One region of the Rhizobium sp. BK049 genome, then DNA from elsewhere that is predicted to be linked to it. Evidence: predicted binding sites of a transcription regulator. Region 1 holds the regulator's gene; the other holds the start of a gene.
The links. Region 1 encodes HrcA, which represses chaperone genes, less so after heat shock. Its sites were predicted from a motif close to GTTAGCACTCNCNNNNNGNGAGTGCTAAC; they were not measured.
Positions count from the first base shown of each region.

Region 2: the regulator HrcA is predicted to act here: its motif matches at 3,237-3,265, upstream of groES (co-chaperone GroES).

Region 1 is NZ_JACHYV010000007.1:73,493-78,383, reverse strand. It holds gene hemW (radical SAM family heme chaperone HemW) at 1-688, opposite strand, end outside; gene rdgB (RdgB/HAM1 family non-canonical purine NTP pyrophosphatase) at 698-1,342, opposite strand; gene FHT70_RS09585 (VOC family protein) at 1,344-1,769, opposite strand; gene rph (ribonuclease PH) at 1,766-2,485, opposite strand; gene hrcA (heat-inducible transcriptional repressor HrcA) at 2,611-3,699, shown strand; gene grpE (nucleotide exchange factor GrpE) at 3,810-4,445, shown strand; gene FHT70_RS09565 (nucleoside hydrolase) at 4,479-4,891, opposite strand, start outside.
Region 2 is NZ_JACHYV010000001.1:263,357-268,247, reverse strand. It holds gene FHT70_RS01260 (HPP family protein) at 1-553, shown strand, start outside; gene FHT70_RS01255 (hypothetical protein) at 676-948, opposite strand; gene groL (chaperonin GroEL) at 1,006-2,634, opposite strand; gene groES (co-chaperone GroES) at 2,785-3,099, opposite strand; gene FHT70_RS01240 (hypothetical protein) at 3,447-3,737, shown strand; gene FHT70_RS01235 (hypothetical protein) at 3,845-4,201, shown strand; gene FHT70_RS01230 (DUF2934 domain-containing protein) at 4,283-4,609, shown strand; gene FHT70_RS01225 (HD domain-containing protein) at 4,615-4,891, shown strand, end outside.

The DNA.
Region 1 (4,891 bases):
TCAGCTTGCCTGATTTGTGCAGGCCGAAGAAGGGCGTGCCTTCCTCGATGGTCAGCTGATAGAGCGACAGATGGTCGACCGCATAGGAGATCGCTTCCTTCAGTTCCTTCTCCCATTCCTCGACCGTCTGGTCCGGCCGGGCATAGATGAGGTCGAAGGACATGCGCGGGAAGATCTCGCGCGCCAGCCGGATCGCCTTCAGCGCGTCGGCGACGTCATGCAGCCGGCCGAGGAATTTCAGATCGCGGTCGTTCAGCGCCTGTACGCCGAGCGAGACACGGTTGACGCCGGCCGCGCGGTAGCCGCGGAACCGTTTGGCCTCGACGCTCGACGGATTGGCTTCCATGGTGATTTCGATGCCGGCGGGCACATGCCAGTGCCGCGCGATGCCGTCGAGAATGGCATCGACCGTTTCCGGCTTCATCAGCGATGGCGTGCCGCCGCCGAGGAAGATGCTCGTCACCGTCTTCGGCCCGCTCATTGCCCGAACTGCCGCCATCTCCTTCAGAAAGGCCGATGCAAAGCGCTCCTGGTCCACCGGCTGATGGCGTACATGGCTGTTGAAGTCGCAATAGGGACACTTCGCCGCGCAGAAGGGCCAATGCACATAGACGCCGAAGCCGGGCTCGCCGGTATCGGGCAGCAGCGCGGCGTCGCGCGAGAGGCTTGGCGTATCGAAATTGCCCACGAACAGACCTTATGCCTCCAGGCAGGTTTCGACGAAAAGTTTGAAGGCACGGGCCCGGTGCGACAGCGCCTGCGGCTTGCCGAGGTTCCAGCCGTGTTTCTCCTCGCCGCTCATTTCGCCGAAGGTGACGTCATAACCCTCGGGCTGAAAGACCGGATCGTAGCCGAAGCCTTGGGTGCCGCGCGGCGGCCAGACGACATGGCCTTCGACCTCGCCGCGGAAAAGCTCGGTATGCCCGTCCGGCCAGGCAAGGCAGAGCACGCTGACGAAACGCGCCCCGCGCTGTTCAGGCGTCGTTGCGCCGGCATCCTGCAGCGCCTTTTCCACCTTGGCCATCGCCATGTCGAAATCGCGCGTGCCGTCTGCGGTCTCCGCCCAGTTGGCGGTGTAGACGCCGGGATCGCCACCGAGCGCGTCGACCACCAGCCCGGAATCATCCGAAAGCGCCGGCATGCCGGCGGCATTGGCCGAGGCCACCGCCTTGATCGTCGCATTCTCCTCGAAGCTCGTGCCGGTCTCGTCAGGTTCGACGAAATTCAGTTCGGCCGCGGATTTGGCGGTGAAGCCAAGCGGCCCGATCAATTCCTGGATCTCGCGGATCTTGCCGGTATTGTGGCTGGCGACGACGATTGTTTTGGTTTCGAGCTTGCGCAATTCAGATATCCTGTTCGAGGCCCCAGATTTTTGCCTCCGCGCATTCCAGGCTGTTGCCGGCAGGGTCGCGGAAATAGATCGAGCGGCCGCCATTTGGCCAGTGCACCTCGGATTCGATCGCGACATCAGCCGCCTTCAGCCGTTCGGCCATGGTATCGATATTGCGGCCGGACACACGAAAACAGGCATGGCCCTGGCCGGTCGCGCCGTGCGGCGGCACCTGCAGCGCGTCGGCTGCCGGCGGCTTTATCGTTTCCTCGGGGTTGAAGATGAGGAGAACGCCTGGCCCACAGCGGAAGAAGACATGCCGGTTGCCGGCGCGGGAGATCTTTTCAAGCCCGAGAACGCCCTCGTAGAACGTCTCGGCCTGATCGAGATCGCGCGCATAAAGCGCCGTTTCCAAGATGCCTTCCAGCATGGCATTCATCCCGCAATCGCCTCTTTCTGCAGGGTGACGAGTTCGCTGATGCCGTTCTTGGCAAGCCGCATCAGAGAGCTGAATTCCTCTTCGCTGAACGGCGTGCCTTCGGCCGTGCCCTGGATTTCGACGATGCCGCCGGCGCCGGTCATGACGAAGTTCGCATCGGTCTCGGCAGAGGAATCCTCAAGATAATCGAGGTCGATCACCGGCTGGTTGGCGAAAACGCCGCAGGAGATGGCGGCGACATGATCCTTCAGGACCCGGTCGACCTTGATCATGTTGCGGCTTTCCATCCATTTCAGGCAATCGTAAAGCGCGATCCAGCCGCCGGTGATCGAGGCCGTCCGTGTGCCGCCATCGGCCTGGATGACGTCGCAATCGAGCGTGATCTGCTTTTCGCCGAGCGCCTGCAGATCGACGACGGCGCGTAGCGACCGGCCGATCAGCCGTTGGATTTCCTGCGTGCGGCCGCCCTGCTTGCCGGCGGCGGCCTCGCGTTTCATGCGCTCGCCGGTCGCCCGCGGCAGCATGCCGTATTCGGCCGTGACCCAGCCCTTGCCGGTGTTGCGCAGCCATGGCGGCGTCTTTTCCTCGAGGCTTGCGGTGCAAAGCACATGCGTATCCCCGAATTTCACCAGGCAGGAGCCTTCCGCATGCTTGGAAAAATTGCGCTCGAACGAGACCTTGCGCATCTGGTCGGTTTTTCTGCCTGAAGGCCGCATTCTTATCTCCTGGAGTTGCTGACCGCTTCTACGATTGGCGGCGCTCATTTGCAAATTCCCTTTTGCCACGCGTGCGAGTTTGACTATATTTTCGGGAGCATCATCAGCGTGGGTTCGAGAGGTTCATGGGCATCAGGTCGACGTCGGTTTCGGATGCCGTTGCTGCGCTGGACGAGCGCTCCAGAGAAATTTTTCGCCGCATCGTCGAGGGTTATCTCGAAAGCGGCGAGCCGCTCGGCTCGCGCAATCTGTCGCGCCTGTTGCCGATGTCACTCTCGCCGGCGTCAGTGCGAAATGTCATGAGCGATCTCGAGGAACTCGGTCTCATCTATTCCCCCCATGTCAGCGCCGGCCGGCTGCCAACCCAGATCGGGCTGCGCTTCTTCGTCGATGCCTTCATGCAGATCGGCGATCTCTCCGCCGAGGACCGCGCCAGTATTGACCGGCAGGTGCGGGCCGAAAGCGGCGGCAATCCGGTGGAATCGATGATGAACGAGGCGAGCCGCATGCTTTCCGGCATCTCGCGCGGGGCCGGGCTCGTCATCACCTCGAAAAGCGATCCGGTGCTGAAACATGTCGAGTTCATCCGGCTTGAACCGACAAAGGCGCTCGCCGTGCTCGTCGGCGATCACGACCAGGTGGAAAACCGCATCATCGAACTGCCTGCAGGCATCACATCGTCGCAATTGACGGAGGCGGCGAATTTCCTCAACGCGCACATGTCCGGCCAGACCCTGCCGGAGCTGCGCAAACAATTAAGCCGTCTGAAGGATGACGTTCGCCATGAGCTCGATGCGCTCTCGCGCGATCTTGTAGAGCGCGGCATCGCCGTCTGGGCCGGCAGCCCGGAGGAGGGAAAGCCCGCCCAGCTGATCATCCGCGGCCGCGCCAACCTGCTCGAAGGCCTTGCCGGCGCCGAAGATCTCGACCGGCTTCGCATGCTGTTCGACGATCTCGAAAAAAAGGACAGCCTGATCGAGCTTCTCAACCTGGCCGAAAGCGGTTCGGGCGTGCGAATCTTCATCGGTTCGGAAAACAAGCTCTTCTCGCTGTCGGGCTCGTCGCTCATCGTCGCGCCCTATCGCGACGATGATGACCGGATCGTCGGCGCTGTCGGCGTCATCGGCCCGACGCGGCTCAATTATTCCCGCATCGTGCCGATGGTGGATTACACCGCTCAGCTCGTCTCCCGCCTGTCGCGCAATCCGCTTTGACGTCATCACTGAGGAAGCGCGGAATTTTCGCTTCTTCGTCACGCAGACTTGATTTTTTCCGGCCAAACCTCGATATCGGGCGCATCTGAAAATACCAACCGGAGACCGTCATGACCGATGAAACGACGAAAAACGGACCTGACGCAACTGCGGCCGATGCCGCAGCCGACGCTGCCGTCAACGTCGAGACTGCCACTGTCGAGCAGGAGGAGGCCAAGCAGCCGGATCCGCTCGAGCTTCTGAAGGCCGAGAATGCCGAGCTGCGTGACCGCTATCTGCGACTTGCCGCCGAGATGGATAATCTGCGCCGTCGCACCGAGCGCGAGGTGAAGGATGCAAAATCCTATTCCGTCGCCGGTTTCGCACGCGACATGCTCGCCGTCTCGGACAATTTGCGCCGGGCGCTGGACGCCATCTCTCCGGAGGCCAAAGCCACGGCCGACGCCGGCCTCACCACGCTGATCGAAGGTGTGGAAATGACCGAGCGCTCGATGCTCTCGGCGTTGGAGCGACACGGTGTTCGCAAGCTGGAGCCGGTCGGCCAGAAATTCGATCCGAATTTCCATCAAGCAATGTTCGAGGTGCCGAACTCCGAAGTGCCGAACAACACCGTCGTCCAGGTCGTGCAGGCCGGCTTCACCATCGGCGAGCGCGTCCTGCGCCCGGCCATGGTCGGCGTCGCCAAGGGCGGCCCGAAACCGGTCGAGGCCGAAGCCAATTCCGTCTTCGACGAGAAGGACGCCTGAGGTCGTTTCGCTCTTCGGAGAAGGAAAGAATAATCAGATGCGGGCGAAGCGCTCGATCAGGAGATCGAAGAAACCGTCCGCATCGACGTAACGCATCACCTTGGCGTTGCGCTTGCGGTCGGTCACATGCCACCAGTCGACGACGGTCATGCCGGTGGTAAGTTCGGACCGGACCTCGATCTCGACATTGCAGTCCCGGCCTTGGAAAAGTTCCGGCTTCAGCAGATAGGCGACGACCGTCGGGTCGTGCAACGGCCCGCCGTCTGAGCCGTATTTCTCGATATCGAAGCGTTCGAAGAATTCCAGCATTTCGACCATCGCCTTTGCCGGAGCCGTGCCGATCTCGTCCATGCGTTTGACCCGGTCCTTGCGGGTCAGCAGCTGGTGCGTCACGTCGAGCGGCATCATCACCATCGGAACGCCCGAGCGGAAAACGATATCGGCCG
Region 2 (4,891 bases), on a different contig from region 1:
CCACCAGACGATCGATCCGCCATCCGCCGCGCGGGTGGGCTTTCGCGAGGAGGATGTCGACGCCGCCCTCGAAGCGCTCGACGAAACATTCGATATCGATCGTGCGGACCTCGGCAGATTGCTGCAGCAGGTCGAGCTGCAGGCGGCCATCCGATCGAACGACAAGATCAGCTGCGCCGATATCATGTCACGGGACGTGATCGCCATCGGCGAAACGTCCGAGCCGGATGCCGCGCGACATCTTCTTTTGAAGCATAATATCCGCACCCTGCCGGTGAACGATCGGGAAGGCCGTCTGATCGGCACTGTCGGATTGCGCGAATTGTTTGGGGGCGGCGACACGATTGCCCACGCGATCTCCAAGCCGGCGGTGGCGAGAGCTTCGGATCTCGCCCTGTCGCTGCTGCCGGTTCTGACGGACGGGCGCACCCATGCCGTCATCGTCGTCGACGACGACCACCGGATCCTCGGCCTGATATCGCAGACCGACCTTTTGAGCGCCGTTGCACGGCTGCTGCCGAACGACGGCGATACGATCGCGGCTGTGGCGTGAAACGTGCGGAGCGGCTCGGATTGCTGCCGGCCCGTCACGGCCGCCGAAGGCGACATGCCTTCGGCGTCAGCCCTTCCGATATGATCTCGGCTATGAGCTGAAGCGGATGCGGGATGCGCTCGTCATCGATTGCGTGCCGGCGCAGTCACCGGCGTGGTCGGGCGTCCGTTTGTCTCAAACAGGCCGCGGGCCGCCTGAACCATCGACTGCAGATGATTGGGATCGCGCACGCCCTGTCGGTAGAGCTCGATGATGATGCTCGCCATTCGTTCGGCTTCGTCGCTGTCTCTTGCCACTGCGTAATCGGCGCTGAGCTTGTCGAAGACGCGTTGGCAGGTTTCGAGATCGCGGGAGTCCAACGGCACCTGCGATCGGCTTAGGATCGTTTGAACCATCTTCATTCTCTCGGAAAAGGCCCGCCCGGCGTGTCCGGGCGAGCCTGAGACCCTGACTTAAAAGTCCATACCGGCGCCGGGCGGCATTGCCGGAGGAGCATCCTTCTTCGGCTTCTCGGCGATCATCGCTTCCGTCGTCACCAGCAGGCCGGCGATGGAGGATGCATCCTGCAGCGCGGTGCGAACGACCTTTGCCGGATCGATGACGCCCTGCGCGTAGAGATCGCCGAATTCGCCGGTCTGAGCATTCCAGCCATAGGAGAAGTCGCTCTTCTCGCGCAGCTTGCCGACGATGATAGAGCCTTCGGCGCCGGCGTTTTCGGCAATCTGTCGAGCCGGGGCCTCGAGCGCACGACGGACGATGTCGACACCCACGCGCTGGTCGTCATTGGCAGTCTTGATATTGCCGAGCGCCTTGACCGCGCGCAGCAGCGCCACGCCGCCGCCCGGCAGGATGCCCTCCTCGACCGCTGCGCGGGTGGCATGCAGCGCATCGTCGACGCGATCCTTCTTCTCCTTCACCTCGACCTCTGTCGAGCCGCCGACGCGGATGACGGCAACACCGCCGGCGAGCTTGGCGAGGCGTTCCTGCAGTTTCTCGCGGTCATAGTCGGAGGTGGTTTCTTCGATCTGGGCCTTCAGCTGGGCAATGCGGCCTGAAATTTCCTCCTTCGAACCGACGCCGTCGATGATCGTCGTGTTTTCCTTCTCGACCGTGATCTTTTTTGCCCGGCCGAGCATGTTGAGCGTCACATTCTCAAGCTTGATGCCGAGATCTTCGGAGATGACGGTGCCCGCGGTCAGGATGGCGATGTCCTCCAGCATGGCCTTGCGGCGGTCGCCGAAGCCGGGCGCCTTGACGGCAGCGATCTTCAGGCCGCCGCGCAGCTTGTTGACGACGAGGGTCGCAAGGGCTTCGCCTTCGACGTCTTCAGCGATGATGAGGAGCGGCTTGCCCGACTGAACGACAGCTTCGAGGATCGGCAGCATCGACTGCAGGTTCGACAGCTTCTTCTCATGAATGAGAATATAGGGGTCCTCGAACTCGACCCGCATCTTGTCGGCATTGGTGACGAAGTAGGGGCTGAGATAACCGCGGTCGAACTGCATGCCTTCGACGACTTCGAGTTCGGTTTCGGCAGTCTTGGCTTCTTCAACGGTGATGACGCCGTCATTGCCGACCTTTTGCACGGCCTCCGCCAGGAAGCGGCCGATTTCGGCATCACCATTGGCGGAGATCGTGCCGACCTGGGCAATTTCGGCATTGTTGGATATCTTGCGGGCGTTGGCCTTCAGTTCTTCGACGATCGCACTGACGGCGAGATCGATGCCGCGCTTCAGGTCCATCGGGTTCATGCCCGACGTCACGGCCTTGGCGCCCTCCTTGACGATCGCCTGGGCGAGCACCGTCGCAGTCGTGGTGCCGTCGCCGGCGATGTCGCTGGTCTTCGAAGCGACTTCGCGGACCATCTGGGCGCCCATGTTCTCGAACTTGTCTTCGAGCTCGACTTCCTTGGCGACCGAGACGCCGTCCTTGGTGATGCGCGGCGCACCGAAGGACTTGTCGATCACGACGTTGCGGCCTTTCGGACCCAGCGTCACCTTTACGGCGTTGGCCAGGATGTCGACACCGCGCAACATTTTTTCGCGGGCTTCGACGCTGAATTTGACTTCTTTAGCAGCCATGTCCTCACTCCTTCATCGGCAGCTTGCGCATGTCGCCAAGTGTACAGCGGTTTTGCGAGGACGACATGCGTAGAAATTAAGATCTAAAGCGCGAGGAGCGAATCTCAGAGATCGCACTGGGCTTTAGCATTGATTTTCGACTTGACGGACTCAGGCGGCCTCTTTCCGCTCGCTCTGAGCTTCGATGATACCCATCACGTCGCTTTCCTTCATGATCAGCAGGTCCTCGCCATTGATCTTGATCTCCGTGCCGGACCATTTGCCGAACAGGATGCGATCGCCGACCTTGACGTCGAGCGCCTGGATTTGGCCGGCATCGTTGCGCGCACCGGGGCCGACGGCGATGACCTCGCCTTCCTGCGGCTTTTCCTTGGCGGTGTCGGGAATGATGATGCCGCCCTTGGTCTTTTCTTCGGAATCGAGGCGGCGGACGAGAATGCGGTCATGAAGCGGTCGGAACGACATGTCTTCCTCCATAGACAAACAATGACGACGTTGTCGGCTCTGGCCGAACCGGATTGACGAGGTTCGGGTGCAAAGTCGCGCCTTGCGCGAATGATCTGGTTCGAGCGTTTTTCGATTTCAAGAGGAGCAGGAGAAAAATTAGCACTCTCTACCGGCGACTGCTAGCAGCTCTCCCCGGGAACAGAAGGCCCACTCCTGCGTTCGGCATAATGACGATCTCGTCCCCTCGGCTCGAAGGCGAGTTCAAACTGTACATGGCTTGAATCCGGATGTCGGCGTTCCTAGCTCTCAGGCGATCGAGGCTCGAAGAGCTCGATCACCGTCCCACGTCTTTAGGAGTGAGTGACATGGAAGAGAAGACCAATATAATCAAAGACCTCACTATCGAGGAACGCGAGGAGATCTTCGTCGATATCGCTCGCACGCTGGAGGATACGGCGCGCGAGGCGCTTGTCGAAGGCAATACGCACTTTGCCGTACTCTCCAACAACATGGCCGAAGCAATCCGCGTCAATGCCGACGAACTCGCTCGCGACGATCCCGAGAATGCCGAGCGCGTGTTGCTTCAGGCAACGGCCATGATCTCGCAGTTCGAGGCCGTGCACCCTTATCGCATGGTGAGCATGGCCGTTCACTGATTGCCGGCAGCGCGGTTCGGCTCGACCGCCCGCCCGAATCAATCGCCAGCATGCGGAACTCTCGCGGCTGGCGGAGGTTATTGGATCACAGCATCGAAAGGTGATTCATGACCACTTCCCCAACCAACATGTCTCCCGACAACGGAACCGACGATGCGCGCTCCTTCGACACGCAGCAAGCCGAGGCCGATCGCCAGGCGGCATTGGAAGCCGCTCGACGCAACACTCGTTCGACGGTTGATCGCGATAGCGGTACTGAGACACCAAGCCTGAAACTCGCGAAGGAGTATCTCAGCCTCGGCGGGCGCCGCCGGTCCAAAATTGATGACAACATCACCACTGTTCGCCAATGGGAGGAGGATCCCCCCGCGGCCGAACGCTTCTGGAAAGAGCGGGTGGAGACCCTCCCAAAGGATGAGCGCAAGCAAGTGGAAGATTTTCTTCCCACCATCAACACGCCTTGAAAGACGAAGCTGCGCTGAGAGCCGTCGGGAGCGCCGGAGCCAGACATACGCTGCAAGGTCAGGTCGAAACTGGAGAAGATCATGGCCATAGACAAACACGAGCAGATACGGCGGCGCGCCTATGAAATCTGGGAGGCCGAAGGCCGCCCTGAAGGTTCGGACCTGCGTCATTGGATGCAGGCCTGCGACGAGCTGGCTGGCGAAGACGAGCATGAGACGCTGCAAGACCTGCTTGATCAAGACGACAGAGATGATGCGGCCTTGCTTCAAGGAGCCGGGGAAAGCGGTGACCTCGACCCGCCGCAAGCCGGCCTTGCTCAAGTTGCCGGGGCGACGACACCCGATATCGAGATAACAACGGGAGAGAAGCCTTCCCGGCGGAAAATCAGAAGGACCGAAGGACCGTAACGGCGATGCAGCATCTCGACCATGCCATGCAAATCGCCTTAGAGGCGCATGAAGGGCAGGTCGACAAGACCGGCCGGCCATTCTTCGAGCATTGCCAGCGGGTCGCGCTTCTCGTGTCGGGCGACGAGGCGCGAACGGTCGCCTATCTTCACGACGTCGCGGAGAAAGGCAGCGGCTGGACGCTCGACAGGTTGAGGGAGGAAGGCTTCCCGCCGGCAATCATCTCCGCGGTGGATGCCTTGACGCGGCGGCCCGAGGAGAGCGATGACGAATTCGTCAGAC